Regions from separate parts of the Macrococcoides bohemicum genome, predicted to be linked through region 1. Evidence: riboswitches for the same ligand, from Rfam matches in the RefSeq annotation. Region 1 holds a riboswitch; each other region holds the start of a gene.
What was found. A riboswitch is a leader RNA that binds a small molecule or an ion and turns the genes downstream of it on or off. The one in region 1 is predicted to bind thiamine pyrophosphate.

Region 1 (3,203 bases):
CAGGATGTGGTGACTTCTCAGTTCAAGCAGCAATTCAAAAAGCATGTGCAAACGTAGGTTTAGAACCTGAAGAATTAGCTGTAATTACAGGAATCGGATGTTCTGGTCGTTTATCAGGTTATATTAATTCATTCGGTGTTCACTCAATTCATGGCCGTGCATTACCGATGGCACAAGGTGTTAAAATGGCAAATCAGGAACTTACAGTTATCGCTTCAGGTGGAGATGGAGATGGATACGCTATTGGTATGGGACATACAATCCACTCAATACGTCGTAATATTGACTTAACATATGTCGTAATGGATAACCAGATTTATGGTTTAACAAAAGGTCAAACTTCACCAAGTTCAGCACATGGATTTGTTACTAAAACAACGCCACATGGTTCAATTGAGAAAAATGTATCTCCATTAGAACTTGCAATTACATCAGGTGCAACATTTGTAGCACAAAGTTTCTCAAGTGATATTAAAGAATTAACAGCAATTATTGAAGCGGCGATTAACCATAAAGGATTTGCATTCGTTAATGTATTCTCTCCATGTGTGACTTACAATAAAGTAAATACGTACGATTGGTTTAAAGAAAACTTAGTTTCTTTAAACGATATCGAAGGTTATGACAATAAAGACAAAATACAAGCATTAAACACTGTAGTAGAGCATAACGGATTAGTAACTGGAATCATTTATCAGGATACTGAAACGCCAAGCTATGCAGAACAATTAAATGGTTACTCAAAATCATTGGCGAAAGAACCAATTGAAATGGACCCATCTAAATTTGAAGCTTTAATGGCTGAATTTAAATAAAATAAAGAGACATAGTAATCTGATGATTGCTATGTCTTTTATTTATCTTTTTAAAAAAACTACCTCTAACAAGAAAATTAACGGAGAATAATCATAAAATTATTTCAGTTCAGTAGCGTACAAACTAAATCTTAAACATTTGATACTAGGTATTTCTTTGGTATACTTGTAAAGGAAAATAAAATAACTAAAAACACTAGGGGAGTCATTCTGAGAATGGACATTGGTCCTAAACCCTTATTCACCTGATCTAGGTAAAACTAGCGTAGGGAAGTGTCGCTTTTTGACACAACTTTACATGTAGGTTGTGTTTTTTATTTGGAGGAAAATAAGATGAAAAAAAGTATATTAGTAGGGATGAGTTGTGCAGTATTATTAGCTGCTTGTGGTAACGAAGAAAATAAAGATGCTAATAAAACTACAAGTAAGACGGACAGCAACAAAACTGAAAAAGTTACCATGATGTTAGACTGGACACCAAATACGAACCATACGGGTATTTATGTGGCAAAAGAAAAAGGCTACTTTAAGAAACATGGTCTGGATGTTGATATTAAAACGCCTGGTGATGTTACTGCTGATCAGATGATAGCTGCAAATAAGAAAGATGTTCAATTTGGTATTAGTGCGCAGGAGCAGGTTACACAGTCACGTTCAGAAGGTGTACCTATTAAATCAATCGGTGCAATCATTCAACATAACACAAGTGGTTTTATGAGTTTGAAAGATAAGAATATAAAATCACCAAAAGATTATGAAGGTAAAACATACGGTGGCTGGGGTGCGCCAATTGAGAAGGCATTTATTGAAACATTGATGAAAAAAGAAAATGCTGATGTCAACAAAACGAAGATTGTCAATATGGGGAATACTGATTTCTTCTCAGCTTCTAAGAAAAATATTGATTTCTCTTGGGTATATTACGGATGGACCGGTATTGAAGCAGAAACAAGAAATATTGACGTAAACATGCAATACTTAACAGATTACGATAAAAATCTAGATTATTATACACCGATCATTATTGCCAATGAAAAATATTTAAAATCAAATCCAAATACAGCTAAAGCATTTATGGCAGCTGTAAAAGAAGGATATGAATATGCGATTAAACACGAAAAAGAAAGTGCAGATATTTTAATTAAATCAGCACCGGAATTAAAGAAACAAAAAGATTTAGTCTATAAATCTCAAAGCTATTTATCACCGAAATATCAAGATGATGCAAAATCTTGGGGTATTCAGGATGAGAAAGTATGGGTCAATTATGCGAAGTATTTAAAAGATAATAAAATTATTAAAAATGATTTTGTTGCAAAAGATGCATTTACAAATGAATTTGTGGAGGGTAAATAATGGCGAATACAATAATGAGCATTCAAATTATTCCTAAAACACCAGAAGGTCAGGATGTAATACCATATGTCGATGCTGCGATAGAAGTGATAGAACAATCAGGTCTTAAATTTGTAGTATCCCCACTTGAGACAAGTATTGAAGGTGATATGCATGAACTGTTACCATTAATCGAACAGATGAACCATCGTATGCGTGCATTAGGCTGTGAATCAATTATTTCGCAGGTGAAATTCTATCATGGAGAATCAGTATCGATGGATGCATTGGTCGCGAAATATCGATGATTAAAGCTTTAAAATTCTCATTGTTTATGATTTGCTTGTTGCTTGTATGGGAAGGATTTGTATGGCTATTAAAAGTCGATCCCTATACACTACCTGCGCCAAGTGCTATTGCAAAGTCATTCGTGGTAGATTTTCCTGAATACTTTCCACATCTGTTACCGACGATACAACTTGTATTATTAGGTTTATTTTGTTCAATTATTTGTGGTGTTCTATTTGCGGTCATACTTAACTTAATACCAGTATTAAATGATTATATTTATCCGTTACTTATTATGAGTCAGAATATCCCTGTTATTGTTATCGCACCGTTACTTGTAATATGGTTTGGATTTGGACTATTACCGAAACTCATCGTGATTACTTTAATCTGTTTCTTTCCCATAACAGTGAGTTTGCTGGAAGGATTTCACGAGACAGATAAAGATTTAAAGAAATATATGCAAATGATGGGTGCTTCACGTATGGAACTATTTACAAAATTAGAATGGCCAAACAGTATGCCGTTTTTCTTTAATGGTTTAAAGATTGCCGGCACGTATTCAGTAATGGGTGCGATTATTTCTGAATGGCTTGGAAGTGACAAAGGTTTAGGTAAATTTATGATACTTGCACAACGTGCATTTCAAGTAGATCAGGTTTTTGTTGCGATTGTCTGGATCATTATATTCGCATTAATAATATATATTGTAATAGAAGCGATAAAACGTTTCGTATTGAGGTGGAATCATGAATAACTTAATAA
Region 2 (3,203 bases), 130 kb from region 1:
TTATATTTCTAAATGTTCTCTCAATGTGAAAGTATGATAATCCTCTCTGAACAAACCTCTTGATTGTAATTCTGGTATGATGAGTTTAACAAAATCATCCAAACTATTAGGTAAAGTTGGTGGCATGAGATTAAATCCGTCTGCTACACCTTCTTTCAACCATTTTTCCAATTCATCTACTATCATTTCCGGCGTACTGATTAAAGTCAAATGTCCACCACCTGCTGCTAAATATCCTAAAAGTTCTCTTACCGTTGGATCTTTATCTTTGATAATTTCAAGTACTGTTTCATATCTTCCTTTCGGTCCAGTAAACGATGCTAAAGGTGGTAAGTCAGGTACTTTCGCATCTAAATCCCATCCTGAAGTGTCCTGATGAATAAAAAATTCCAGTATTTTTAATGAACTTGCAATATCCAGCATATTATCTAAGACTTGTTTCTTTGCATAAGCTTCTTCTTCAGTTTCAGCAACGTAGGTAACTAAACCTGGTAGAACTTTAATTTTATTCTTTCTTCCTTCTTTTTCTTCTGCCTGTTTCAATCGTTCGCGATATCTTTTAGCCATCGAGATATTCCAGCTTACGGAAAACACAGCATCAGCTTGTTCTGCTGCTAATTTTAATCCTTCATCTGAAGCACCTGCCTGCATTGCAATAGGTTTTCCATACTTAGAATTTGGTGTTGATAATGGCCCTCGTACCTGGAAATACTTACCCATATGATTGATTGGTTGTATATTTTAATGTTTTATCATTTGATGATTTTCTTTATTATAAATAAAATCTTTTTCATCCCATGATTCAAATAATTTATCTATTATTGTTACAAATTCTCTAGCTTTTTCATATCTTTGTGCATGAGCAGGTAAATACTCCATACTATGATTTTTTGCTTCTTCATCTGTCATGGAAGTAACCAGATTCCACCCCATACGACCTTTCGATATATGCTGTAAAGATTGAATTTGTCTGGCTACATGATATGGATTCATAAATGTTCCTGATATCGTACATACTAAACCAACATTGTTAGTTACTTGTGATATTGCTGAAAGTTTTACGATTGGATCTAGCCACATCGCTGGCATTACATTTTCATGTGTTGCATTAAATGCTTGATTATCAGCAAACGATGTATTTGAGAATCATGTGCTTTCCATGCCGCCAAATGATGTCCTACACCATAAATCAATATGCGGATATGCATATTTGACATTTAAAACTCCCCCTAGTTCATCGTTAACCCACCATCAACAGTGATATTTTGACCTGTAATTCCTTTCGCTCTATCAGATGCTAAGTAGACAACCATATTTGCAACATCTTGTGGTGTTGTAACTTTTCTAAGTGGTGTAGAATTAGCGATTAATTCAAATACTTCATCTGTCGTTACACTAGAAGCATCAGTTGTTTTCAGTAAACCACCGGAAATCATATTTGCACGAATGCCATATTGTCCTAATTCACTTGCGATATTGCGCATCATCCCTAGTAAACCTGCTTTAGCAGTCGTATACTCATGATAAGGTACAACCGGATTTTGGAATAAATTTGTGCCAATACTGATAATCGTTCCATCTCTTTGCTCAATAAAACCATCGATTACACTTTGACTTATGTTGAATGCAGCTTTCATCGTTCCATCAATTTGTTGTTGATAATCTTCCCACGATAAATCTTTAAATGCCTTTTGTGCTACTGGATCAAACTTAAATCCAACAAGTGCATTATTTACAACTACGTCAATTTTGCCAAACTTCTCTATCCCTGCTTTCACCATTGCATCTACTTCTGCACGTTTTGTAACGTCAGCTTTAAAAGCTAACGCTTTATCTTCTCCAAATGATGCTACTAATGAAATTGCAGCATCTTCACTTTGAAAATAATTAATAATCACATTATAACCTTCAGCATTGAGACCTTTCACGATTGCTTCTCCTAAACCTCTAGCTCCGCCAGTAACCATTACAGTTTTCATCAAATATTCTCCTCTATGATTTTATTCATAAAAAATACACCTTTCCTGATAGAAAGGTGCATGAAAAAGACATAATAAATAGACCAGTTCATTAGCACACTTCCCTACGCTAGTTTGAACTAGATCAGGTTCAAAGGGTCTGAGGACTACCTCATCTCAATTTATCGTTAAATGCCCCTAGTGTATTTCTTAAGTTGACTTCAATATACAAATAATTGTATGTTTTGTCAATACATGATGATAACATGACTGATTTTGAGTTATTAAGTATAATGTTGATGATTTTTGCCATCATTATACCACTCATTATTAGACTAATAGATAATCAAAAAAATAACCACTAAATGGCTTGGCTAAGCTGAGTGGTTATTCGAAATTGTAACCATAAAAAGCTAGTCACCGTATAAACGGATCTACAAGGGAGTGTGTGTATCACTCCTCTTTTCATTTACATTTTACAATGGATTTCATGTAAATGCAAAAATAACAATTAGAGAACGTTTGTTCTAATTATTTTATTTACTCTTTATAATAGTATTTGTAGATAAGTTTATAGTGGTGGCTAGCCCTAGGAGGTGATGCCTTTGATTTTGTTTATTAGGTGTTTCTCCTGGAAAGGAAAGCATGACTGATTTTGAGTTATTGAGTATAATGTTGATGATGTTTGCAATCATTATACCGCTCATTATTAGACTAAATGACAAAGACAAAAAATAACCACTCATAAGCTTGACAGAGCTGAGTGGTTATTGAGTAAAAAAATAACATTGGCTAGTCACCGTATAAACGGATCTACAGGAGGAGTGTTACCGCGCTCCTCTTTTCATTTACATTTTACAATGGATAGCTTATAAATACAAATATATTATAATACTCTTGAGTACTGCAATACTTCATTATCTACTGACATACCCATTTTTTCATATAACCCTTGTACTTTCACGTTATCTACACCAGTTTATAAACATACATATCTTGCATTATTTTCTTTTACGTATTCTAATGATTTTTCAATTAATTTCTTATTTGCTCCACTTGAACGATTATTTGATTGCACAAATAAAATCATTATTATTTTATCAAAATTATGGAAGTGAGTTGCATTTTTATACCTTAATAATAGTAAACAGATAATACGTTATATATGCATAAAGTAATACTAAATCTTAAAAGGATATTATATTTGGTTCTGTTGCAAAGTAAAAAAATATAGCTAACCACTAA
Region 3 (3,203 bases), 930 kb from region 1:
AATGATTGTCTGATTTAGGGACAATATAATGTCCGTTTGTCTGGAATAGTGTTTCTTTTAAATAAAGATCGGGATGATGTAACGTCAGGACTTCTCCTTTCACGCCTTGCATCGGGAAATCTATATCAAGCATGTTAAGTAAATCTTCACTTTTACATCCAGCTGCAATAACGACTTTGTCTGAGATGATGGTTTTATCACTTATTGATAAGTGATATTTATCATCTACGTAATTAATGGATTTGACGTGATCTGAAATATGAGGAATATCTTGATTTGCGTACTTTATAACAGTTAAATATTTACCGGCATTGACTTGACCATCTGTAGGAATCCACATTGTCTGCTCAAACGTATTATTGATTGAACCGTTCGCATAAGAAGATAACGCTTTTGAAGCTATCCACTCAAATTGTTTATGCTTTGAATTTAGAAAATCGTATTGAGTCTTTAGATTCTCTTCATCTCCAGGTGAAGCGATTTTAAGCAATCCGTGTTGTTGTAGGTCAATAGATAATCCAGTCAAGTTTTCCAGTTGCTGAATATGATCAGGTATCATTTGCTGACCAAGCACAGATAGTCTGTATAAAGGACTATCTTCTGTAAATTCATTTTGTGCCCCGAGCATACCTCCAGCAGCGTGTGTTGCTTTATAACCATGTACATCATCTATGATTGCAATATTATCTGTATGGCTTTTAAGTGCGTACACAATATTTTCTCCGATAATTCCTCCACCTATTACAACGATGTCGTACGTAGTAACCACTCCTTTTTTACTGCAAGAAAATCTTGCTTGTTTGTAAATAACCTGATACCGGCAAAGCCTGAAAAATTAGTGTTTAACTGTCTTATTGTGTTGATGCTGATGCCGCCTAATGCTACTACAGAGATATCAATATGAGTGACTGCATCAATTTGAGCTGCTGCTCTGGGTGGTAAATCAGGTTTGGACGGTGTAGGGAAGACATGACCAAATAAAACAAATGATAGATCGAGCGATTCAGCGTGTTTGGCTGATGCCAAAGAATGAACGCTTTGACTGACCTGTATTTCCGGATGATTATTTCTAAAGGCATCTATTTCAGAATTACTTTCTTTAAAGTGAATTCTCGTTAAATGACATGCAAATAAAATATTAGGATTGTTATGCACGATAATTTTATCTTTAGGAATTCTTGTTATCAGCTGGTTTATGAAATGAATAATATCTTTCTCTGCTGCATCAAACCTTAAAATAACGCCATCTATTTCATCATGAACCTGGATGATTTGATTGAGAACGGTGATTGAAGGTTTTGGGGATGTAATCATGATAAACACACTTTTCACCTCGAAAAAAACACCCACTAACTAAAAAAAGCTAGTGGGTGTTGGAATTAGTATAAATAAATCACTAAAATTCAATCACGCTTCCCTACGTTGGTTCTAACCAAGTCAGGTTCAAAGAGTCGGAAATAATTTCCTCTCAGCCCGTTGTGGGCACCCCTAGCAAATATTTAATTCTGTAGTAAGCCTACCACTAGTTAGAGTGAATTTCAATCAATTCAAATTCATGATAAAATAAATTAACGATAAAATGGGGTGTAAAAGGATGAATGAAGAAGAAAAGTTATCTTTATTAATTGATGAACGTACAGAACTCATACCACATGAGACGGTGTATGACAAAGTAGAGATTGAACAAAATCATACGGATTCTGTAGAAGTGCTGCTTGAACCAGCAATACAACAGGAACGTATGTCTTCTGAAGAAATTTTAAGAGAAATTGCAGAAGAAGAAGAACTCGAAGAAGAGTACGCGCAAGCAGTTGAAGAAGTAAAATTATTTAAATATATTGTCCATACGATTAAATTTCATGAAGGAGATGCAATTACACGCTATCAACTGCGCAATATATGTGCACATAGTAAAACTAAATTATCATCAGATAATTTAGATGAAGTATTAAATGATTATATTGAAGCGGGCTACATCAGAATTGAAGATGACAAAATATATATCACATTCTTAGGTGAGCATGTAAATACATTGTTATAAGCGTTTATTATATAAAACAAGCAAGAGTGGAACAATTTAGTTCCGCTCTTGCTTGTTTGTCAGAGATTAATCTTTTAGTAAAAACGCTTCTTCGTCACGTGAATGAATTTCATTAACGATAATCAAACTTCTAAAATAATCGATAATTTGAGTGGAGAATCCTTCGCTTTCCATCTGTGTTTTAATCTTAGCGACGACTTGGCGCATAATATCATGATCACGTGTGAGTTGTTGAACTTTATCATGTAGTTCAGGATTATTATTTTCCGCTTCTGTATAGAAACCATCTGCTTCTTCCTCAGCATCTGCGTGACTTATGACGCGTGAATCCCAGAAATCGACAAGCGCGATCACTTCCTGAATCACTTCTTCTTCCGTACCGTTTTGGTATGTTCTGATCAATTCATCTGTCATATTCACAGCAAGGCCTAACCCTGTATCGTGAATTTGTTTATGTGCATGTAGTTGTCTTAATGATGGTCCGACTGGCATACAATCATCTCCGTTCAGTATATTTACCACTATTGTATTATAGAAAATATAATAAAAAGACTAGGGGATTCCCTAGTCTTATATTTTTCAGATGTATAGTGATGATTAATGCTGATGACTTTGTCCACGTTTACTTGTAACAAAACCAATCACTAAAATTGATAGTAATACACCCCAGAAGATCAGTTGCCACATCATTGAATGCGGGAAGTCATGCGGTAATACGTGGATGGAATCATGTGCTAATACAAGCACGACAAGTTTAATGCCAATCCAGCCTACGATTGCAAATGCTGCAGCTTCAAGTCCAGGATATGTTTCCAGAATTTTGATGAAATATGTTGCTGCAAATCGCATTAACACAACGCCAAGCATACCTCCGATAAACATAACGGTGAACTGTCCGGCGTTTAGTCCCATGAAGTCAGGACCAACTTTAGGCAATGTAACCGCGATTGCAATTGCTGCCAACATTGAATCAATTGCGAATGCGATATCTGCACCTTCAACTTTCAGAACAGTCATCCAGAAGCCACTACCTTTAGGCATTGCTTCTTCTTCTGCAATATCAGGTACGCTTTCATCATCGACATGATTTTTCTTTTTGAAATAAGTATATAAACTCTTTATTGACATAAAGATTAGATATGCTGCACCAAGTGCTTGTATC
Region 4 (3,203 bases), 970 kb from region 1:
TGTTAATAATTCAGAATTAGTAAGTACGATCATTACGAGTGCGATACTGAATGCAATTGCACCTACTAAATTGATAAGCCCTGCATTTTCAGTTGCAGCAAATTGTGTCTTTGCTGCAAGTTGAAGCACTGCCATAATAGCTAGTAAAAAACCTGACATAATCGCTTTTAACATATAGCGCCCAGGTGTCTTATCTGCCATTACCTCTTTCATTGCTACTTGGTTTAATACATTTTCAATGTTGCCTTTCGAAGCATAAGTATCTTCGATAGTTTTAGCTGGAATTTCAATAGCCATTGTAGAGCCTCCTGTTGAACAAGATTTTATGAATAAACATGAATGTTATAAATACAATATTATTATATCTGTTACTGAGTAACGTGTATATAGTCAATTTGTGAAAAGGTGAACATTATACTAAATCAAGCATCATTATATAGTCGGTCTGTGCTTCGTCGCCCATTTGAAAGACATGAGAATCGATATGTTTAAAGCCAATTTTTTTATAAAAATCTAATGCATTATGGTTATATTCCCAAACACCAAGCCATATTTTTTTGATGTTCTGATCTTGTGCACGTGATACTGCCTTTTCATATAAATGTTTACCAATACCTTGTTTTTGAAAAGTTTTGTCGACATAAATTCGCTCAATTTCGAGTGAACTATCCGTTATATTTTCTGTTTGAGCTTCATTGGTATTAATTTTTAAGTAACCAGCAACTTGATCCTCAATTAAAGCAAAATAAAATTCTGAATGTGGATCATTAAGCTGCGTCATCATCTTTTCTTTAGTGAAAGATGTCTTTAAGTAATGATCGATAACTTCATCCTTATTATCCGGTCTGAAAGTATCATCGAATGTTTTTTTGCTTATATTGATTAGAGTATTGAGATCGTTTTCTGTAACTTTGCGTATTACAATTTTATTCATAAAGCGAGCTCCTTTAGTCAATTTGTTAATCACATTATGAGCTTAAATGAATGTTTATGCAATCAATATTTGAATAGTAATATATTGATGAAATAAAATTTCGTGTTGACAAAATTTAGTTTCGCGAGTACTGTAAAAATAACAAATTAAATAAGCGCACTAGGGGTGTTTTATAAAAAAACTGAGATAAGGCTGTAGCCTTAGACCCTTTGAACCTGATCTAGATGATACTAGCGTAGGGAAGTGTATAGTCACAGTATTAATGTGTCTATTTTTCCTTACGCAGTCTTCTCTATAGAAGGGTGCGTATTTTTTATGGAGGAATGAAAATGAACAGAAATAGTCAGGGTTTGAAGTTGTCAGATATATTAGTGACAGTGTTAGTAGCAGTATTATTTGCGGTGGCATACAATTTTGTCTGGTTACCTTATGAGGCAATGAAACCATTAGGGCTACATTTTGAACAGTTAATATATGGTGTTTGGTTTATGGCTGCAGTTGTGGCGTATTTAATTGTTCCAAAAGCAGGAATTGCATTACTGGCAGAGTTTGCAGCGGGTGCAGGAGAGACAATCGTAATGGGGAAATTCGACATTCCGACGTTTGTATTTGCATTTTTACAAGGGTTGGCTTGTGAGTTTGTATTCATGTTATTTAAATATCAATCACGCAGCATGATGGTGTGTATATTAGCGGGTGTTGCTGCTGCAATTATAAGTCTGCCGATTGAGTATTTCTATGGATATATGTCTGAAGTAGCGGGATGGAACGTACTGCTTTATATAATTATGCGTTTGATTAGTGGAGCACTGGTAACCGGGGTATTATCGTATTTAATTGTAAAAGCATTAGATCAGACAGGTGTAACGAAGCTGTTTAGAACGTCAACTCAATCAGATTACGATAGTTTATAGATGATGTTATCTGTTAGAAATTTAAGATTGAAATACCCCGGTGAAAAAGAAAAGATATTTGACGGTATCGATATTACGATAGCAGATAAAGAAAAAGTATTATTGCTAGGACCTTCAGGTTCTGGGAAGAGCACATTACTGAACGTACTAAGTGGTATCGTCCCTGAGTTGATCGATTTGCCGATGAAATATGATGTATTAGAACGTGATATGAATGCTAGTGTTATATTTCAGGATCCAGATAGTCAATTTTGTATGCCTAAAGTATATGAAGAACTAGCTTTTATACTGGAAAATCAAAACGTTGATAAATCGCAAATGAATCACTTGATTAATGATGTTTTGATTAAAGTTGGTCTGGATGTTGGACCTTCACAACAAATCAATCAACTCAGTGGTGGTATGAAACAGAAACTAGCAATTGCAGGGTCATTGTTGCAGAATGCTGATACGTGGTTTCTAGATGAACCTACAGCGATGCTCGATAGCGATGCGACAAAGCATTTATGGGAATTGATGATTGATTTATGGCAGGATAAGACAGTACTTATCGTAGAACATAAGGTTGAACATATCTGGCAATATGTTGATCGGATTTTATTGATGGATGCGAATGGTAAATTGGTTACGCAAGGAACCCCGCAATTTATTCTTAATAACCATGAAGACTTATTAAACAAGTATGGTGTATGGCATCCAAATGCGTATCAATTTGCACCGAAATCATTGCATTATGATTATCCATCTCACAAGTTTGAGCTCAAGCTTGAAGATGTTACTGTAAAGCGAAAAGAAAAAAAGTTATATCAAATTGATGGACTTGTCGTGAATAGTCATGAATGGATTGCGATTACCGGAAAGAATGGAACAGGAAAAACAACATTATTAGAATCTTTGATGCAACTTATTCCTTATGATGGTTTAATACAATATAATGGAAAACCATTGCGTAAGGTGAAAGATGCAGCACGTAACATGTATCTTGTTTACCAAAATCCTGAGCTGCAATTTATCCAGGGTAGTGTATATGATGAAATATTCTTTAATTTTCAATTTTTAGATAAAGCTCAGGCAGGAGAAAAAACAACGCATTTATTAAAGCAATTAAATCTGTACCATCTAAAAGATCGTCATCCTTTTGAACTTTCTATGGGACAAAAGAGGAGATTGAGTGTTGCGACGGCATTAAGTACAAAAGCTGATATTGTGTTACTAGATGAACCGACATTTGGTCTCGATAGTCATAATACGTTCGAACTTATTGAGTTATTTAAAGCACGTGTGCAATCCGGACAGACGATTATTATGGTGACGCATGATGATGAAATCATAAAGCGATACCCTTCTACCGTGTT

Region 2: another riboswitch for thiamine pyrophosphate. It lies ahead of HT586_RS05380 (3-oxoacyl-ACP reductase); the one in region 1 lies ahead of HT586_RS06020 (ABC transporter substrate-binding protein).
Region 3: another riboswitch for thiamine pyrophosphate. It lies ahead of HT586_RS01275 (thiamine phosphate synthase); the one in region 1 lies ahead of HT586_RS06020 (ABC transporter substrate-binding protein).
Region 4: another riboswitch for thiamine pyrophosphate. It lies ahead of HT586_RS01090 (ECF transporter S component); the one in region 1 lies ahead of HT586_RS06020 (ABC transporter substrate-binding protein).

The regions. Positions count from the first base shown of each region.
Region 1 is NZ_CP054482.1:1,173,245-1,176,447, forward strand. It holds gene HT586_RS06015 (2-oxoacid:ferredoxin oxidoreductase subunit beta) at 1-815, shown strand, start outside; TPP riboswitch at 1,004-1,104, shown strand; gene HT586_RS06020 (ABC transporter substrate-binding protein) at 1,149-2,171, shown strand; gene HT586_RS06025 (thiamine-binding protein) at 2,171-2,458, shown strand; gene HT586_RS06030 (ABC transporter permease) at 2,455-3,195, shown strand; gene HT586_RS06035 (ABC transporter ATP-binding protein) at 3,188-3,203, shown strand, end outside.
Region 2 is NZ_CP054482.1:1,039,328-1,042,530, reverse strand. It holds partial or broken gene HT586_RS05385 (NtaA/DmoA family FMN-dependent monooxygenase) at 1-1,217, opposite strand; gene HT586_RS05380 (3-oxoacyl-ACP reductase) at 1,230-1,982, opposite strand; TPP riboswitch at 2,064-2,168, opposite strand.
Region 3 is NZ_CP054482.1:245,252-248,454, forward strand. It holds gene HT586_RS01270 (NAD(P)/FAD-dependent oxidoreductase) at 1-712, opposite strand, end outside; gene HT586_RS01275 (thiamine phosphate synthase) at 742-1,314, opposite strand; TPP riboswitch at 1,398-1,500, opposite strand; gene HT586_RS01280 (protein-tyrosine phosphatase family protein) at 1,595-2,041, shown strand; gene HT586_RS01285 (hypothetical protein) at 2,108-2,533, opposite strand; gene HT586_RS01290 (TerC family protein) at 2,639-3,203, opposite strand, start outside.
Region 4 is NZ_CP054482.1:206,545-209,747, forward strand. It holds gene HT586_RS01080 (formate/nitrite transporter family protein) at 1-297, opposite strand, end outside; gene HT586_RS01085 (GNAT family N-acetyltransferase) at 413-934, opposite strand; TPP riboswitch at 1,086-1,193, shown strand; gene HT586_RS01090 (ECF transporter S component) at 1,264-1,848, shown strand; gene HT586_RS01095 (ABC transporter ATP-binding protein) at 1,852-3,203, shown strand, end outside.